Prochlorococcus marinus str. MIT 1013: one gene and its partner. Each later gene encodes a partner of the first gene's protein in a complex. Links are inferred from orthologs where the notes say so. Each region holds a gene or a part of one and is shown on either strand. Other genes may lie near its edges. The genes, in order: mfd and uvrA.

Region 1 (9,874 bases):
GATTCCCTATTATTGAAAGCCAAGGATATTGGCTTGTCTGATGATTTTTCTAATAGAGTTAAATTTTGGAAATTGAGATGTTCTAACCCTTTAAGGAATACATATTCATTTTCATCTATGTCATCTGATCAGATTAATTCTCTTGTTAAACTTATTTCTACTATGGCAGAAAATCTCTACCCCCTTATTAGGCAATTACTTTCCTCAAAAGAATCTAAGTCTCTTAATGAAGAGCGATGGTCATTATTTACTAATCGTCTTAAGTCACTTATTCGCGAACGGATGAATATTCAACGTAGTTATATTGCATCCTTATTAAGCAATGAAAATAATGACTTTTTTAGAAATTTATTAGTTATTCTCTCTCTCTCCTGTGGAAAAGGAGGAGCTAATAGATTAAAAGCTTCTTTGTATCATCAATTATAGAATAAAAAATGATTAATTTATCTTATAGATTTGATCAAAACTCATCTTCCCTAGAGATATCGGGAATGCCAGATGTATCAAATGGAGACTCTGAAGATACTATCGGTATTTTATCTTCATGGACATTGAAAATTATTGGCTCACCTGTATTGGAGGGAGAGAAAGATCATCTTGATAATTTGATGCAAGTAATTCTTCAATATTCAAGATCGTATATCTCCGGAATACGTAAAACATTTATATCTAATAAAAAAATTGTTAAGCTATCGCCTTTCGGTATTAGTCATAAATTATTACTAAATAGTACAAAGGAAGGAGTTAAGCCTTTAGAAATTATTTTAGACGACTCTGAATTGTCCGATCTAACAAGATGTCTAGATCTTTTAAGATTTGATCCTAGATTTAATATTAAATGGGATATCAAGCAAGAAAAACCCTTTAGCAAGAGATATATTCTTACTAATATTTCTAATTCTAAGAAAAATTTTAATTTCATTTATGCTCTTATTCTATTTCTATTAACTAGCAGTTTGTTAGTATTCATTCCAACAAATAATAAATATGAGTTAAGAGATTCTAGTATTAATTCTCAATCTTTATCGGATGAAATCGAATAATAATTAAACCATAGTAACTTACTTTTTAACTTTACTTTTTTATATAGTTAGCTATATAAAATTATTACATAATTGATAACAATCGATATAGCAAATACCAAGGATTTATATAGCTGAAAATATTCTCCAATAACTGAAAAAATCAACTAGAATTTATAAAAATTTAATTAAAATGAAACTTTCAATTTACGATAGAGAAAAAATAGATATTGCTGACGATCATATCTTCTATCAACAGCCTAGATATGTTCACCACCTAAGCTATTCATTCAGAACCCGCCTTACTAAGTTATATGCAGAGTATTTACTTAATCATTACGTAATTCTAGATTTAATGAGTAGTTGGGTAAGCCATTTACCTTCGAATATTAGATATAAAAAAGTTATTGGTCATGGAATGAATGAATCTGAATTAAGTTCAAATAAAAGGCTTGATAGTTTCTGGGTCCAAAATTTAAATATCAAGCAGAATATGCCAATAGAGGATTCTTCTGTTGATGTTGGATTAATTGTTGCTGGATGGCAATATCTTCAATATCCAGAAAAAGTTTCATTAGAACTATCAAGGATTATCAAATCTGATTCATTATTGATTATTTCTTTTACTAATCGAGCATTCTGGACTAAAGCTCCGAACATCTGGACTTATTCGTCAGAGAAAAATAGAATTGAATATGTGAATAATGTACTTAGTGCTAATGGATGGAGGATTGAAAGAATTTACAATGAAAAAACTCATGATAAAAAGCTTTTTGGATTTTACTCCGTAGAGAGTGATCCTTTTTTTTCCGTTATTGCAAGAAACAATAAGTCTAATTACTGAACTAGTATTTATTAATAGTTATATTTAGTATTAGTGCACAATAAAATTTTTTATGTCCTGTTCTCTAATTAAATTTAGTTCTGAAGATTGTGGAACTTGTCACAGGATGAGCTTCTTTGATTCTAAAGTTGCAAATGAATTAGGTATTGAATTTATTAGCGTAAAGCTACAAGATACATTGGTTTATAGAAAATATAGACCAATACTATTAAAACAATATCCAACAAAAGAAGGTATGGGCTGGCCGACTTATCTATTGGTTAATGAACCTGATGGAGAATTTGAAATTATAGGTGAACTAAAAGGAGGAATTGCTAAAGGTGATTTTAGAGAGAGACTTTCTAAACTATTATCTAGTTGATCTCCTAATTAATTGACTGGTTGCATCAATCCACCACTTCCAGAGTCAGAATCATCATCATCGTTTCCTGCATCTACAGTCAAAAGTGTATATATTCCTATAGCTAAAATACTTATCATTCCGCTAAACAGACTTAATCCATATTGGTTATTACTGATTTCTAATACTTCACCCAAGGTAATAATACTCAAATTTTGGTGACTATAGCAATTTTTTAGTTTAAAAACGTCAGCATCAACCAATTGAAAAATTGACATGCCATTCTTTTATGATTTTTAAATTTATCTATCGAGTATTTATTTCAGAACACATTAAATTTAGCCATTCAGTAAGTTGATCTAGAAGTTTGTCGCTATCTAATATGCCTACACCTCGAATGGTCACTGACGAGTATCGAAGTCCTTTTTTATAGATAAATCTTCCGTGAAGATGGTTTGCCAATCCTTTTATCATTAACTTAAAAGCTGGCTCATCCATCATTGTTTCAAGCTCAACATTAGGTTTTGACAACTTAATTCTCGAGAAGCCACACTTTTTGGCAATTATTTTTAATTTCATTACTTCTATCAATGATTCAACGGCCTTTGGTAATGTTCCATATCTATCAACCAAGTTGCTAGCAAATTTAACTAACGCATCATTGTTTTCGCATTCTGAAGCTAATCTATAAGCATTTATTTTTTCATCTGGATCAGTTATCCAATCTCCAGGTATAAAAGCTGTAACAGGTAAATCAATTTGAGTATCCTCAACAGATGGAATGTCTTGTCCTTGTATTTCTGCGATAGTTTCCTGCAATAGTTCCATATACAAATCAAATCCGATTGTTTCCATTTGTCCGCTTTGTTCAATACCTAAAATATTGCCAACGCCTCTAATTTCCATATCCCTCATTGCTAACTGATAACCACTACCTAGATCACTAAATTCCTTTATTGCCTTTAACCTTTGTCTTGATGTCTCATTTAATTTCTCATCGTTTGGGTAAAACAACCAAGCGTGTGCTTGTACTCCACTACGGCCTACTCTGCCTCTCAATTGGTAAAGCTGAGATAACCCAAATTTATGAGAATCTTCTATTAAAATAGTATTTACTCTAGGAATATCTAAGCCACTTTCGACAATAGTCGTACAAAGTAAAACATCAGCTTCCCCGGCATTAAATGCCAACATTGCATTTTCTAAAGCTCCTTCTTCCATTTGACCGTGAGCGATTAATAACTTCACATTTGGAATCATAATTTTTATCTTATCAGCTACATTTTCTATACCTTTTATTCGTGGAACAATATAAAATACTTGTCCTCCTCTATCTATCTCTTGCGAAATTGCACTTCTTATTATCTCATTATCAAGTGGTGCTAAATGAGTTTTAATTGGCCTTCGTAATGGTGGTGGTGTTGTAATTAAACTCATTTCACGAACACCAGAAAGACTCATATAGAGGGTCCGTGGGATTGGAGTAGCAGAAAGAGTTAATACATCTACACTTTTTTTTAACTCTTTTATTTTTTCTTTTTGATTAACACCAAAACGTTGTTCTTCATCAATAACAAGAAGTCCCAAATCCTTATAAAATATTTTTTTATTTAAAAGTTGATGTGTACCTACAACAGCATCAATATGTCCATCTTTTAATCCAGTAAATATTTGCTTTCTTTCACTACTAGTTTTAAATCTATTTAGCAAAGATACTTTTATAGGGTAAGGTGCAAATCGATCAGAAATAGTTCTCCAGTGTTGTTGTGATAATACTGTTGTTGGCGCAAGCAATGCAATTTGTTTTCCTGAAGTGATTGCTTTAAATATTGCTCTTATTGCAACCTCTGTCTTCCCAAATCCAACATCACCACAAACTAATCTATCCATAGGTTTTTCACATTCCATATCAGATTTAACCTGAATTGTTGCTTTTGCCTGATCTGGTGTTAGTGCGTATGGAAATGAGTCTTCTAATTCGCTTTGCCAAGGTCCATCTTTTGGAAACTTGAAGCCCTTTTCTTTACTTCTTTCTGCATATAATTTAATTAAATCAATAGCAATTCTTTTAACAGATTTCTTAGCCTTTTCTTTTATTTTATTCCAATTTCCACCTCCTAACTTACTAATTGTAGGTGACTTTGTATTAGAACTCCTATATCTGCCTAAACTACCAAGTTGATCCGCAGCAATACTTAATTTTCCATCCATATATTTTATTACTAAGTAATCTCTCGATTCACCATTAATATTTATTTTTTGAATATTCTGAAATAAACCTATACCATGATTTCTATGAACAACATAGTCTCCTGGCTTCATTTTATTAGGATCAATTTTTTTACTTTGGGATTGCTTTCTTCTTCTCACATATCCTGTACTTGAAATATTATGTTGTCCGAAAAATTCCTTATCAGTTACTAATGCGATTTTCCATGCTGGAAGGTAAAACCCCTCAATTTCTCCCTCATTACTATTTTTAATAGCTACAGGTATATTGTCTTCAATAATACTGCTAATACCATTAAGATCGTTGTTATTAGGTATAAACTTTGTAATACATTCATGTTCTTCTAATAGAGAAACTGCACGAGTTGGTTGAGCAGAAATTATCCAGATTGAAAAATTATTCTTTATATAATCTTTTAAAGATAAACTAATTTTTCCATATTGATTAGGTAACCATTGATGAACTTTACTGGAAATATTAAAAACATTATCTTTGTTTGTAGTGTCTTCTAAATCTGTAATATCAATCCCTTTATAGTTATTCAGGGAGTTATAAATTTCATCAATATTTTTATGTAGATTAGGTTTAAATATATTTTGTATTGATTGACTGCCTTCTCTATTTTTTATTACTTCTGTATAACTTTCATTAACTATATTATACCATGAATTTCCATGTGATAAGCCCTGCAATCGTTCATCTACTACAATAAATGTATTATCATCTAAATAATTTAATAAAGATGAAGGCTTTTCGAATGCAACTCCTAAATATTTTTTAGCAGTAGATAGTTTATTAGAATTAATTAAGTCAGAGGACTCTTCATCTGTAAATAAAATTGATATATCCTTATCATTGATTGATATAAGCTTATTTATTATTAGGGGATCAAAGCCTGTTGGAGTAATACAAACATTATCAATTTTATCCAATGATCTTTGTGATATTGGATCGAATTCTTTAATCTTATCTAATTGATCGCCATATAACTCCAATCTAATTGGTAGTTCGCTACTAACAGGATAAATATCAATAATATCACCACGTCTTGTCCAGGTTCCTTCTTGATCAATATTATTAGATTTTATATATCCACCTTCGCTCAATTTTAATGATAATTCTCCAAGATTTATTTCATCTCCTACATTTAATTTAATAGACTTTGTTTTAACAAAATCTATTGGAGGTAAATGTGGTTGTAATGATCTTTCTGTTGCTATTATTGCTATATTCTCATGCTCTTTTGTCTCCATAATATCACTAAGTACTTGTAATTGACCCCATACAATTTCTGAAGTTACCTGTATTGAATCATATGGAGAAACCTCACTTGTAGGATATAAACATGTCTTTGTCCATCCACAATCTTTTACTAGTGGAAACCACCTTGTAGCTTCTTCTAATGTTGGAACGATTACTAATAATGTTTTTGATACTTTTTTAGCAAGAGAAGTAGTAATTAATGCTTTTGCTGTTCGAGAAGCTCCTGTTAATATTAATCTTTCATCTCTATTTGATCGTCCAATCAACTCATTTGTTAACTGATGATTTTCTAAATAGTTTGCTATTGACTCTAAAGACACTATTCCAATTTACTTAATTTAATCACGTTACCATAACATTTTATTTATCTTTTTGAGAAGGGTTAACTAGCTTGATATTGATTTCGAATTGATTTAAGCTTTTCAACAAAAGACATTAATTGTTCTTGATTAAGTTCCTTCCTTGTTGAAACATTAAATTCCTTTTGTAAATATTCTCTTCCATGTGTATGATCCCATGACAAATCCCTAAGTATTTTATCGGACTCTTCAATTAATGTATTAATAGTTCCTTTATCTTCTTTATTTTGTGTTGGTATATCTATCTCCTTCAAAAGACTTAGATACTTTACAATATCATTATACTTAGTTATTTTGTTCCTATTTTTATAACCTAGACTTTTTACTAGAAAATTGATTTCATCATCTCTAGACCATTTTAATCTATCAATTTCTAAATCAATTGCTGCTAGTTCGTTACTCCAATCACTTGGTTCATGATTAGTATTAATTTTTTCATTTTTTGGTAAATCAACATTCACTGGGGTTTTGATTATATCCTCATTGATAGACCTTATAGTTTTCTCATCATTTGCTAATATTTTTAGCCTTTTATTAAGTCTTGCTATCGCTTTATCTTCAGCAACTTCTACTGTTGGCCCTTCTGCCAGTGCACTTCCCAGATTTTTATCATCGAGCCACCCATTAACTTGCACAACAGCTTTATCTGTAGTTAGGTGGCAAAGTTTCGATTCAATCCTCATAACTCTTTTGAATTAGCCTAATTAGAATTATTAGCGTTAAAATATACCAAACAGGTAGTGTAAATAGCTCTTTTTTCTTAATTTAATGGATTCAGCATCTCTTAGATCCTTAACTCCGTTACTTGATGGTATCGACCAATGGGTTGAATTAGCACCTCTCTTGCCAATCATTATTTCCTTAGAGCTTGTATTGTCAGCAGATAATGCTGTAGCCCTGGCTACAATAACTAAGAATCTAAATAATATCGATCTTCAAACAAAAGCACTGAATATAGGCATATTTATAGCTTTAATATTGAGAATACTTGTGATTCTTACTGCTCAATTCTTCTTGAATTTTTGGCCAGTTAAACTAATTGGTGGTATTTACTTAATATCACTATCAATATCAAAGTTTATTTCTATTAACAATACTCACTTAATTGATACCGATAAAGCTAATAGCAGCAAATCTAAATATTCATTATTTAAGGTTATAATTTTATTGGCTATAACTGATTTAGCATTTTCTATCGATAGTATTACAGCAGCGGTAGCAATAAGTGACCAATTTCTTTTGGTTATTACAGGCGCAATTATAGGAGTAATCGCATTAAGGTTTACCTCTGGATTATTCATTAAATGGCTGGAGATATATATTAATTTAGAAAAAGCTGGTTATATCGCAGTTGGTATTATTGGATTAAAGTTAATTATTCAATTAATATTCTTCCAATTAGTTATACCTGAATATTTATTCTTCTTAGCAATGCTATGTCTTTTTCTTTGGGGCTTTTCATCTAAAATAAATACAATTAACAATGTTTAGATTCCAAATTTATTTTTAATTCTTAGATTACATTGAACTGATAAGGTATAACTATCAGTTACTTTTTTACCTTCTAGTTGAGCATATTTTAGTTCAATTGGATAATCTTTAGTCATTATAACTATCCCACTTTTCTTGTTTATCATAATTATTTCACCAGGTAATCTATTGTTTATTGATTCCTTTACAATATACTGAATTGCAAGTAGTTCTTTTTTATTTGCTATTGAAGTGGCTTCTATTATTTTTATTCTCTTACCATTATGAAGTGTATAAGCGTTTGGATAAAGTCCCTGTATTTTTTTTATAATTTTCCTCGCATTTTGATTCCAATCAATTAAATAATCTTCTTTTTTTATTTGTCTTGCATAACTCGGCTGACCATTTAATTTTGATTGATCAATAGCTTTTAATTCTTCAAGAATTAATGATTTGTTTGAGCTTTTGATCTTACTTATTCTTTCAAGTGATTGAACCAAAAGTTTAGAGGATATTTTCGATAGTCTATTGGTAAGTATTTCAAGGTTGTCTGAATCATTAATAACCGTTGCCTCTTGTTCAATAACAGGACCTGTATCTAAACCTACTTCCATGGACATAATACAAATCCCCGTCTTTGGATCATCATTGATAATGCTCCACTGAATTGGAGCTGCTCCTCTCCATACAGGTAACAATGACGCGTGACTATTCCAGCATCCAAGTTTTGGCTGATCTAATATTTCTTTTGGAAGAATTTGACCAAAAGCTACAACTATATAAACATCAGCTTTCAAACTTTTGAGCATATCCTTTGTATTTTGATCCTTCCTTATTGATTGTGTTGAAAAGAAAGGTATACCTAAATCTATTGCTGTTTGTTTTACAGGTGATGGTGACAAGTTTTTACCACGACCTCGCTTTCTATCGGGTTGTGTAACTACAGCAATAACTTCGTTTCCAGCCTTCACTATTTTTATTAAATTCTCAGCAGCATATTTAGGTGTTCCCCAAAAAACTATCTTCACGCTTCACCAGTTATTGATATGTTATTAACCCAAACATATGGACTAATACCTTGATGCGTAACAATCTGTTCTTTTTCTATTTTAACAATACCTTTTAGCACTTTCAATATATCTCCAGCGACTGTTGCTGCCTCAATTGACGTATGTTTACCATCATTAACTATCCAACCATCAAATGGCAAGGAAAATGAACCTTGACTAGCCTTGACACCAGAATGAATAGCGGAAAGTTCATCTATTAAGATAAATTCTTTACGTGTTTCATTAATACTTAGATTGGGGTCCGTATCCATTCCACATCTACTTTTGCTTACAACCAACCAATCTGGTGATACAGATACCTTTGCTCCTAAGCCAGCATGGCCAGTTGGTTTAACTCCAAATTTTCTTGCAGTTGCCTCTGAATGTAGTAAATTTTTTAATACACCATCAGTTACTAAATTAATATTTTGAGTTGGAGTTCCTTCACCATCAAAACTAAAGGCTCCTACGTTATCTGGATGAAGCCCTTCGTCGCTTATATTTAAATTAGCAACTGAAATTTGGGAACCTATCGAATCTTTTTTCATTATACTTAGACCATCAATAATCGAACGTGCATTAAACATTGAACTAAAAGCACTAATTAATTGAAGAAAGGCTTCAGGTGAAAAACATACAAGATATTTATCGGTTTCTATAGATTTATAATTTAAATGGCTGATTAACTTATCTGATGTTTCTTTAATACAAGAATCAATTTGAAGATCCTCTAAATTAGAGTTTATTCTAATTCCGCCTGCGCTTCTAGGCTTTTTATTCTTTTCTTCACCCTTAGCATACAAATAAATAGATGATTGTGATAATTTCATATATCTATTAGCACCTTCGCTATTTATATATATCCTTTCCATATAACTTTCACTTAATCCATTATATGGAACAGAATCTATTGACTCATGCGTATTTATTAATTCTTTTTCAGCTTTTTTTAGAATAGTGAGTAATTCATCAATTGTATGCGTATCTGAAACTGTAGAATTTAATTCATTTAATGCTGACTTTGCTAATGATGAAAACTCCGGTGTTTCTTTGTTATTACCAAAACGACAAGCTTCAATAGCTCCTCTCATTGCTTTCTTAATTCCCTCACTTGTTAAGTCAGAGGTGCTTGTTATTCCAACCTTGTTATTCTTATTCCATACTCTTAATGTCATTGAATTTCGTTGAGAACCTTTTAACTGTTTAGCATTACCTTGTTGAACCTGAACAGATATATCTTTACTGGTAGATGCCCCCACATCCCATTTATCGATTTCAGATTCTTTACTATATTTGA
Region 2 (9,250 bases), 1.1 Mb from region 1 along the record:
CTTTGATGAGGCTTGGGGTTGCTCAAGATAGTTATCTAAATCAAGAAGTAATAATTTCTTACCAATAGGGCTTGTGTCCTTAGCATTCCCCAATGTCCAGTGTCGAGGTGCAAGAAATTTCAAACGCTTCTGCATCAATGCAATGTAATTACAAATATGAGCGTCCCAACTGAAGTGCCTGCTTACTCCCTCAATTCCATTGTTACTCCACGTTTTCCATAAAGAAGGGTTTGAACCAGCAGTCTCTAAACCATCTCGTAACGCTTCTAAGTCAGTTACATCAACGAGTAGTCCATTTTCACAACGAGACAGAATATCCCTTGGGCCACCATCATCAGTAGCTACCATAGGCAATCCACATGAAGCAGCTTCCAATAATGTTAAACCGAATGGCTCAGTTAAAGCAGGGTTAACAAATAGTCCCTTTTTATGGGCAACCCAACGATAAATTAAGGGGATTTGGTCTCTTTTATGTTGTTTGGGATAAGCAACTTTTCCGTATAAATTATATTTATCAACCAATTCAAAAACCTGCTGAAATACTTCTCTTTGTTGTTTATCAAGCTGACGTGAATCATCTCGACTACCTAAAATTAAAATAAGATTATGTCTTTGCTGCAAAATTGGCGAACGTCCATAAGTCTCAATCAAAGCAGGAATATTTTTTCTCCTTACTGCTCTTGATATAGCTAAGAGAGGAGGAAGATTTATATCTCTCAAAAAAGGTTTAAAAAGTTTGTGTAATTCTTTTTCTTCTTCCTTCAAATTAGAATCTATTGAATGAAAACGATTTAAATCAACACCAGGTGGAATTATTTCTACGTTCTTTGAACTAAATCGCCCATAACGCGCGTACTGTTCAACTGATTCCTGCTTAGTACTTGTTATAAGTAAGTTTGAATGCGCTAAAGCCAATTCTTCTGCATCTATTCTTTTACTAATTGAATAAGTTTGCTCTATTTGATCATGATCTATACCAGCAGCCAATAATCTTCTAAGTTTTTCCCGGCCTAGTGAGTGACCAGTAAAAACCAATGGCAATCCTAATCTTCTACTTACCAATGCGCCAACATATCCAGCATCTGCATAATGAGCATGAATCCAATCAGGAAAATTATTTTCTTTCTGTAATCTTTGAACTATTTGATCGGCTAAATCATCTAAATAAGGCCACAATAATTCTTTCCTAATATAACGCTTAGGACCAAAAGATAACCGAATAATTTCCGCACTATTTGATATCTTTTCAACGGGATTTGAATAATCGGATGATACTCTCCTATCAATAATTAATCTAGTAATAAGTTCAACTTTCTCAACTTCTGGTCTTGCAGCAAGTCCTTTTACTAATTCTAAAACATATAAAGTTTGCCCTCCAGTATCTGAATCTCTGCCCAATTCAAGATCATGTGAACGGATTAAACCATGCAAATTTAAATGTAAAAGTCTTAATCCCAAGCAAAATCAATGTAAGAGACAATGAATAGATAACTGATTTTATGTTTTTTAAATCTAAAGAAAGCATAATGTTTTTTTTTAAAATAAAAATTAATCTTTAAAAACCCTTCTATAACTTGATTTTTAAGAGTTTTTAGAAATCAGAAACAATTATATTTACCGTATAAATTAAGAAATGTGTACAAAAATAAAAAATATTCAAACTTATTTTGGAGGATGTAATTCCAAAACTTTTTTTAGATAATTACCTGTATGACTATTTGAATCTGTTGCCACTTCTTCAGGAGTTCCCATAGCAATAATTTCGCCTCCTCGATTACCTCCTTCAGGACCCATATCAATAATCCAATCTGAGCATCTAATAACGTCCAGATTATGCTCAATAACAATAATTGAGTTTCCTTTATCTACTAGTCTCTGTATTACATCCATTAATTTATGAACATCGTAAAAACTTAAACCAGTTGTAGGTTCATCAATTAAATAAAGAGTTTTACCAGTAGCTCTTCTAGATAACTCAGTCGCAAGTTTTACTCTTTGAGCTTCTCCGCCAGATAATGTTGGAGCAGGTTGACCAAGCTTTATGTACCCAAGACCAACATCTAAAAGTGTTCTTAATCGATCTGCAGCTTGAGGTATTGCAGAGAAAACATCCACTGCTTGCTCAACAGTCATTTCTAAGACATCAGAAATAGAATAATTTTTATACTTAACTTGTAATGTCTCTCGATTAAATCGAGCTCCTTTACATACATCACATTGAACATAGACATCGGGTAGAAAATTCATCTCAATTACGTTTACACCCTGGCCACGACAAGCTTCGCATCTCCCACCTTTTACATTAAAACTAAATTGTCCTGCTTGATACCCTCTCGCTTTTGCTTCGACAGAAGTAGCAAAAAGTTGGCGTATAGGATCAAATGCACCTGTATAAGTAGCCGTATTAGATCGTGGTGTTCTACCAATTGGAGATTGATCAATCACAATAACTTTATCAATAGATTTGATACCTTTTAGCTCTTTCAATCCTTTTGGAAAAGGAACTTTCAAGCCTAAAGAATGATTTAAAGCAGGATGAAGTAGTTCGTTTATTAAAGTACTTTTCCCACTTCCACTAACTCCAGTAACAGCGACTAATCTACCTAAAGGAAAATCAACTGAAACGTTTTTTAGATTATTTTTATCACAACCAATCAAGCGTAACTTTCTTTGTACAGAGTCTCTCCTATTAGCAGGAGTAGGAATAGATGAGCGCCCACTAAGATAAGCACCAGTTAATGACTCTTTTGCAGTTAACAAGCTATCTAGAGATCCTTCAGCAATAATTTCTCCACCATGCACACCAGCACCAGGCCCTATATCAACTAAATGGTCAGCTGCTCTTATAGTATCTTCATCATGTTCAACAACAACTAAAGTATTACCTAAATCACGTAGTTTTTTTAGTGTAGATAATAATCGATCATTATCTCTTTGATGCAGTCCAATACTAGGTTCATCTAACACATAAAGAACTCCTGTTAAACCTGCACCTATTTGCGTAGCAAGTCGTATTCTTTGAGCTTCCCCACCGGATAGCGTCATTGCTGGTCTATCTAAAGTTAAGTAATCAAGTCCAACATCCAAAAGAAATTGAAGACGTAATCGAATTTCTTTTAAAACTAATTCCCCAATCTTTTTTTGTTTATTGGAAAGTAATGGCTTTGATTTTTTTGTTGTCTCAAGATCCATTAAATCCTCAACATTCTGAAGTGTGGTAGAAACACTTGATGCAGTGAGATCAGTTATTGAAAAAGGTCCAAGTTTTACTGCAAGAGCTTCAGGACGTAATCTTTTGCCATGACAACTTGCACAAGGAACTAATTCAAGATATTTTTCTAACTTTTGGCGAACCGCTTCACCATTAGCGTCCTGTAACTGTCTTTCCAAAATAGGTAAAATACCTTCAAAAGGTCTTTTAAATCCTGAATCTTGTTTATATCTGCTATCTACCTTAATTAAAATAGGTTCTTTACTTCCATTTAATAAAATATTTTTTTGCTCTTCTTTTAAATCTTTCCAAGGAGTTTTTATCTCAAAGCCAAATGCCTCGCCAACTGAAAATAATAATGAAAAATAATATGAATTATCCTTATCACTCCATGGTGCAACTGCAGCATAAACAGGTAAAGATGGATCAGGTACAACTCTCTCACAAGTAAATTTTTTCAAGTGACCAAGACCATGACAATCTGGACAAGCACCATATGGACTATTGAAGGAAAATAATCTTGGAGATAATTCTTCAATCACCGCACCATGAACTGGACAAGCAAAGTTTTCAGAAAATAATCTTTCTCTATCAATGCCTTGAGGAAGTTCCTCATTCTTTTTAGGTACTGCTTCGACTATTGCTAAACCATCTCCCCTTTTCAAAGTAGTACTTAATGAATCAGTTAATCTCTCTTCGATGCCCTCTCTCGCAAGCAATCTATCAACTACTACCTCAATAGAATGAACTTGATTTTTATCTAATTCAATATTATCTGCCAATTCTCTCACTTCTTTGTTAATTCTGACTCGAACAAAACCTTCTGCTGCAAGTCCAGACAATAGCTTTGAATGTGTTCCTTTTTTTCCTCTAACAACTGGTGCAAGTAATTGATATCGCGTACCTTCTGGAAGAGTCTTAATTTGATCAACCATCTCATCAATACTTTGAGGCTTAATTGGCCTAGAACACTCTGGGCAATGAGGTTCACCAGCCCTACCAAAAAGCAAACGAAAATAATCTTGTATTTCCGTAACCGTTCCGACAGTTGAGCGAGGATTATGACTTGTGGATTTTTGATCAATAGAAATGGCTGGGGATAAACCCTCAATTGAATCAACATCAGGTTTATCAACCTGTCCTAAAAATTGTCTTGCATAAGCAGACAAACTCTCTACATAGCGCCTTTGTCCTTCAGCAAAAATAGTGTCAAACGCTAAGGAACTTTTACCACTTCCACTAACACCTGTAAAAACCACCAATTTATTTCTTGGAATTGATAAATCGACATTTTTTAAATTATGTTGTCTTGCACCGCGAATAGTTATGACTTCTTCACTAGAAGAACCAATATTTAATGTCTTTTTTTTAGAAGTAGATTTTGAACTTCCCATTAGGGAAAAATATTAATAGTTAATTGTATAAAAAAATATGCTCATCACGCAGCTTTGTGTTCCAGCAAGCTCGCCGCATAAGCATTCGCTTCTACAATTTCACCTCCAGCCAAGAGAGCCAATTCCCTCTGCCTATCTACGATTTCCTTTAAATTAGTAACAATGGACTTAGTATCGCCATCGATAACACTCTTTTTTAAAGCAAAATGATTATCAGCAAATGCTGCAATTATAGGTTGATGTGTAACGCAAAAAACTTGGCAATGATTTGACAATTCACGTAGCAAAGTAGCTACATAGCTACTAACTGATCCGCTCACTCCTGAATCTATTTCATCAAAAATCAATAGGTTAGTTTGATCAAATGAAGAAAAAATTGCCTTTATTGCTAAAAGAATTCTAGATTTTTCTCCACCAGAGGCAATTTCTGCAAGTGGTGCTAAAGAAAGGCCTGGATTTGCTGAAAACATAAAATTAACTTTATCAATTCCATTAACTGTTGGTTCACATTCTTCAAAAACAACTTTAAAACGAACATTAGGAATACCTAATTTTTTTAGACTAAGAATTAATTTATTTTCAAATTCTAAAGCTAAAGTTTTTCTTATAGTTGATAAATCTTTATTAGACTTATCTCGTATAATTCTTTTTTTATTTTCAGAAGAAGAAAGTTCGTTAATATTATTAGAACTGTCCTGAAAAGATAAACAATTAAATAACTCATTTTTATAACTGATAAGATCTGGTATATTTCTTTGATATTTTTTTTGATAGAATTTAAGGGTAGACAATCTGATTTGTAAATCATTTAAAAAGGATGGATCAATATCTAATGTTTTTTCGTAATCATTAATCTGATAAGTTAACTCATTAAGATTATTAGTTAATGAATAAAAACTATCAAAAATTGGCTCCAAAGAAGAATCAATTTGAGATAAAGATTTTAATTCATTAATACAAAAATTAGCATGATCCAAGATAGATGGGTATTCGTCTAAACTTTCATTTAATCTATTCAACAAAGATTTAACTCCCTCTTTTAATCTTAGAAGATTAGATAAACGATTCTGGTCAGTTTCTAACTTAGTTTGCTCGTTTGGATCTTCTAATTCTAGTTTTTCTAAATCTTGAAATATATATTTCATTTCTTCTAGCTCTTTTTTTGAATCTAAGATTCTATCTCTAGCTTCCTTTAATTTGGAATTAGATTCATACCATATCTTCCAATCTTGCTTGACTTTAAAAATTGATCCTTGAATTTTTTTTAAATCCAAAGAATCTAATAAACTTAATTGATTTAATGAATCATTTAAAATATAAGTATCTCCTTGTAGCGTAAAATCAAATAAAAGTGATCTTAATTCTGATATTTGATCTCTATTAACTAATACACCATTAATTCTAAATCTAGATTTATATTTATCTTCTTTTAAACGCCATTCCCTAGTCACAATTAATTCATCATCAATATCAAATTCCTGATCAATTAACCAATCTTTTGTAGTTTGCAAAACAGAAAAAACACCTTCAATTGATGAAAACGAAGAAGCTTTAGCTACCAATCGATTATCTAGAGAGGTTTTTTTATGGGCCAATAAAGCATTTAAGGTATCAATAAATATTGATTTACCCGAACCAGTCTGCCCAGTAAAAACAGTAAATCCCTTATCAAAATCGATCTCTAAGTTCCCAAATAGAGCTATATTTTGAAAGCGTAGGCTGTTTAGCATAATTCAAAGAATCAAAAAGACACAAAGTAGGCCTAAAATGGATTAGAAGGGATGTAAACACTGCCATATTAAAATGGCCGCAGAATTAAGCGATTTTATTGAAGCTTCAGGTCTGCTTGAGTATGACCCTGAAGCTATTGAATCAATCTACAAAAAAAATCCAATTCGTCTACTTCGTAGAATTTGGCAAACACTTTTACCAATAGGATTATTTTTACTTGGTGTTGGTTGGGAAAAGTTAATTGGTTCTTTAGAAAAAAATGAAAGAAAAACTTTTAGAGCCAAAGAATTTACTAAACTTCTTGTAGATTTAGGACCAGCATTCATAAAAGCTGGGCAAGCACTATCTACTAGACCCGATATAGTTCCACCAATAGTTCTAGAAGAATTAGCTCAGCTTCAAGACCAACTGCCAGGTTTTGAAAGCGAGCTTGCAATGGCATGTATTGAAGAAGATTTAGAAAATCAAATAAACAACATTTTTACGCAAATAGATAAAGAGCCAATTTCAGCAGCATCTCTTGGTCAAGTTCATAAAGCAATACTAAAAGGGGGAGAGAAAGTTGCCGTAAAAATACAAAGACCAGGTTTAAGAGAACAAATCACTTTAGATTTATATATAGTAAGAAATATCGCTATATGGCTTAAAAATAATATTGGAATTATTAGAAGTGATCTAGTGGCATTGATTGATGAGCTTGGTAAAAGAATTTTTGAAGAAATGGATTATATAAATGAAGCTAATAATGCAGAAAAATTTAAATTACTTCATAGTAAAAATAATAAAATAGCAGTTCCAAAAATCTACAGAGAAGTAACAAGTAGACGGGTGCTTACAATGGAATGGATAGATGGTATAAAATTAACGAACATAGAGGCTGTAAAAAAGTTAGGGATTGATCCAAATGAAATGATAGAAATTGGCGTAAGTTGCAGCCTTCAACAACTTATAGAACATGGTTTTTTTCATGCAGATCCTCATCCAGGAAATATTCTAGCCATGAAAGATGGTCGATTATGTTATTTAGATTTTGGTATGATGAGTGACATTACACAACAATCAAGAATTGGATTAATCAGAGCAGTTGTTCATCTTGTAAATAGAAGATTTGATAAACTTTCATATGATTTTGTTCAATTAGGATTTCTGTCCGAAGAAGTCGATTTAAAGCCAATAGCACCTGCATTTGAAAGCGTTTTTACAAGCGCTTTAGAAATAGGCGTTAACAAAATGGACTTCAAAGCCGTTACAGATGATATGTCAGGAATTATGTATAAATTTCCTTTTAAATTGCCGCCCTATTACGCATTAATTATCAGATCTTTAATTACTTTGGAAGGAATAGCTCTTAGCGTCGACCCAAATTTTAAAATACTTGGAGCGGCTTACCCGTATTTTGCAAGAAGATTAATGGAAGATGAAAATCCAGAACTAAGAAATAGCTTAAAAGAAATGCTTTTTGATGAAAACAATTTAAAATTAGAAAGGTTGGATGATCTACTTAAAAGCGCTACAAAAGAAAAGGAACTAGATAGCGGAAAAATATTAGATCAAACAATTGATTTTTTATTTTCAAAAAAAGGTATTATACTTAGGAATGAATTAGTGAATATTTTAGCTACAAAAATTGACTCAATTGGATGGAAAACATTAATCAAAATAAATAATAAGCTTCCATCAAAAATAAGGTCAAAAACTATAGAAAAATCATCAAAAATAAATACTAATATAAACTTGAATATGTCTACAATTCAAAAAATGTTTAATATGTCAAAAATGCAGCCTGGTTTTAAAAGAAAAATAATTTTTAAAAAATTACCTAAAATTTTAATTACTAGAGATACTTACGAGATGGGATTTGGATTAATGAAGAAAACATCTGAAAAAGGTATAGTAAGATTGGTTAAAGTTGCTGCTGGTGTTCCGCAATAAATGAATTTAAAACATAACATCTTAATATTTTTAATATTATTTTTAATTCCACCAACTAAAGCAGCAGAAACATTATTTCTTTATAAAGGTACCTTTAATAGATCAATAAAAATAGAAGAGCTATATAACTTTAAGAAAACGAAAATAGCTAATACTAAACTAAAAAATCTAATAAAAATAACCAATCAAAATGAAAAAGAACTGCATGAAATTTTATCTTATAAAATAGAAATACCCCTATCGCCTAGCAGCAAGTTAATGAATAGTAAAATAGGTGAGGTTTTTTTAAGTAGACTCACTGAAATTATACATCCTCATAAAATATCTAATCAAAAAATCAGTACAAAAGCTATAAGATCAGGAATTATATTAGGTTCTTATAAAAATAATCAAAAAATTAATCTAATAGATTTTTTTAAAGCTTACCCAACTAAAAATATTGCTATTGATCTAAATGCATTGAATAAAACCTTAAAAAAAGTTGAATCATTAAAAGACTTAATCGAATTCTATTCAAATTCACCTTTAAAAAAACTGAAAGATGGAAGGTCTAGCACTTAGATTATTTGAAAATACTTGGTGAAAAAGTGTCATTTTCGGAAAAATTAAAAAAGATTTTTACCTCTAGTCCCAAAAAAAATAATTGGGATGGTCTTATAGAAGCCTACAAACCTTGGTTACCAATAACAAAAAAAACGCCAATTATTACTCTAAAAGAAGGCGCAACTCCTCTCATAGAAGTAAAATCAATATCTGATCGAATAGGAAAAGGAGTAAAAGTATATGTCAAATATGATGGACTAAATCCAACAGGCTCGTTTAAAGATCGCGGAATGACAATGGCAATAAGTAAAGCCAAAGAATCTGGTTGTGAAGCTGTAATTTGCGCAAGTACAGGAAACACCTCAGCATCTGCAGCTGCCTATGCAAGAAAAGGAGGTATGAGAGCCTTTGTGGTTATTCCAGACGGTTATGTTGCTCA

The links.
Region 2: the proteins of mfd (region 1) and uvrA are in contact, whole or in part, in a crystal structure (PDB 4DFC), measured with the Escherichia coli proteins. The link is inferred for Prochlorococcus marinus str. MIT 1013 from one-to-one orthologs.

The regions. Positions count from the first base shown.
Region 1 is NZ_CP114778.1:364,096-373,969, reverse strand. What follows is about bases 2,313-6,413. They hold mfd (transcription-repair coupling factor), read right to left. Parts: upstream 6,020-6,413; coding sequence 2,513-6,019; downstream 2,313-2,512. Other genes in these bases: O5633_RS01975 (hypothetical protein), read right to left, coding at 6,082-6,413; O5633_RS01985 (hypothetical protein), read right to left, coding at 2,313-2,484. In the rest of the region: O5633_RS02005 (DUF3038 domain-containing protein), read left to right, coding at 1-426; O5633_RS02000 (DUF4335 domain-containing protein), read left to right, coding at 435-1,043; O5633_RS01995 (SAM-dependent methyltransferase), read left to right, coding at 1,216-1,866; O5633_RS01990 (TlpA family protein disulfide reductase), read left to right, coding at 1,919-2,227; more of O5633_RS01985, read right to left, coding at 2,236-2,312; more of O5633_RS01975, read right to left, coding at 6,414-6,741; O5633_RS01970 (TerC family protein), read left to right, coding at 6,827-7,549; fmt (methionyl-tRNA formyltransferase), read right to left, coding at 7,546-8,556; O5633_RS01960 (TldD/PmbA family protein), read right to left, coding at 8,553-9,874. UniProt on the Escherichia coli protein: Couples transcription and DNA repair by recognizing RNA polymerase (RNAP) stalled at DNA lesions. Mediates ATP-dependent release of RNAP and its truncated transcript from the DNA, and recruitment of nucleotide excision repair machinery to the damaged site.
Region 2 is NZ_CP114778.1:1,426,750-1,435,999, forward strand. What follows is about bases 1,463-4,939. They hold uvrA (excinuclease ABC subunit UvrA), read right to left. Parts: upstream 4,606-4,939; coding sequence 1,663-4,605; downstream 1,463-1,662. Other genes in these bases: O5633_RS08315 (DNA repair protein RecN), read right to left, coding at 4,650-4,939. In the rest of the region: O5633_RS08305 (HAD family hydrolase), read right to left, coding at 1-1,458; more of O5633_RS08315, read right to left, coding at 4,940-6,335; O5633_RS08320 (ABC1 kinase family protein), read left to right, coding at 6,409-8,268; O5633_RS08325 (alpha/beta hydrolase), read left to right, coding at 8,269-8,829; thrC (threonine synthase), read left to right, coding at 8,856-9,250. UniProt on the Escherichia coli protein: The UvrABC repair system catalyzes the recognition and processing of DNA lesions. UvrA is an ATPase and a DNA-binding protein. A damage recognition complex composed of 2 UvrA and 2 UvrB subunits scans DNA for abnormalities.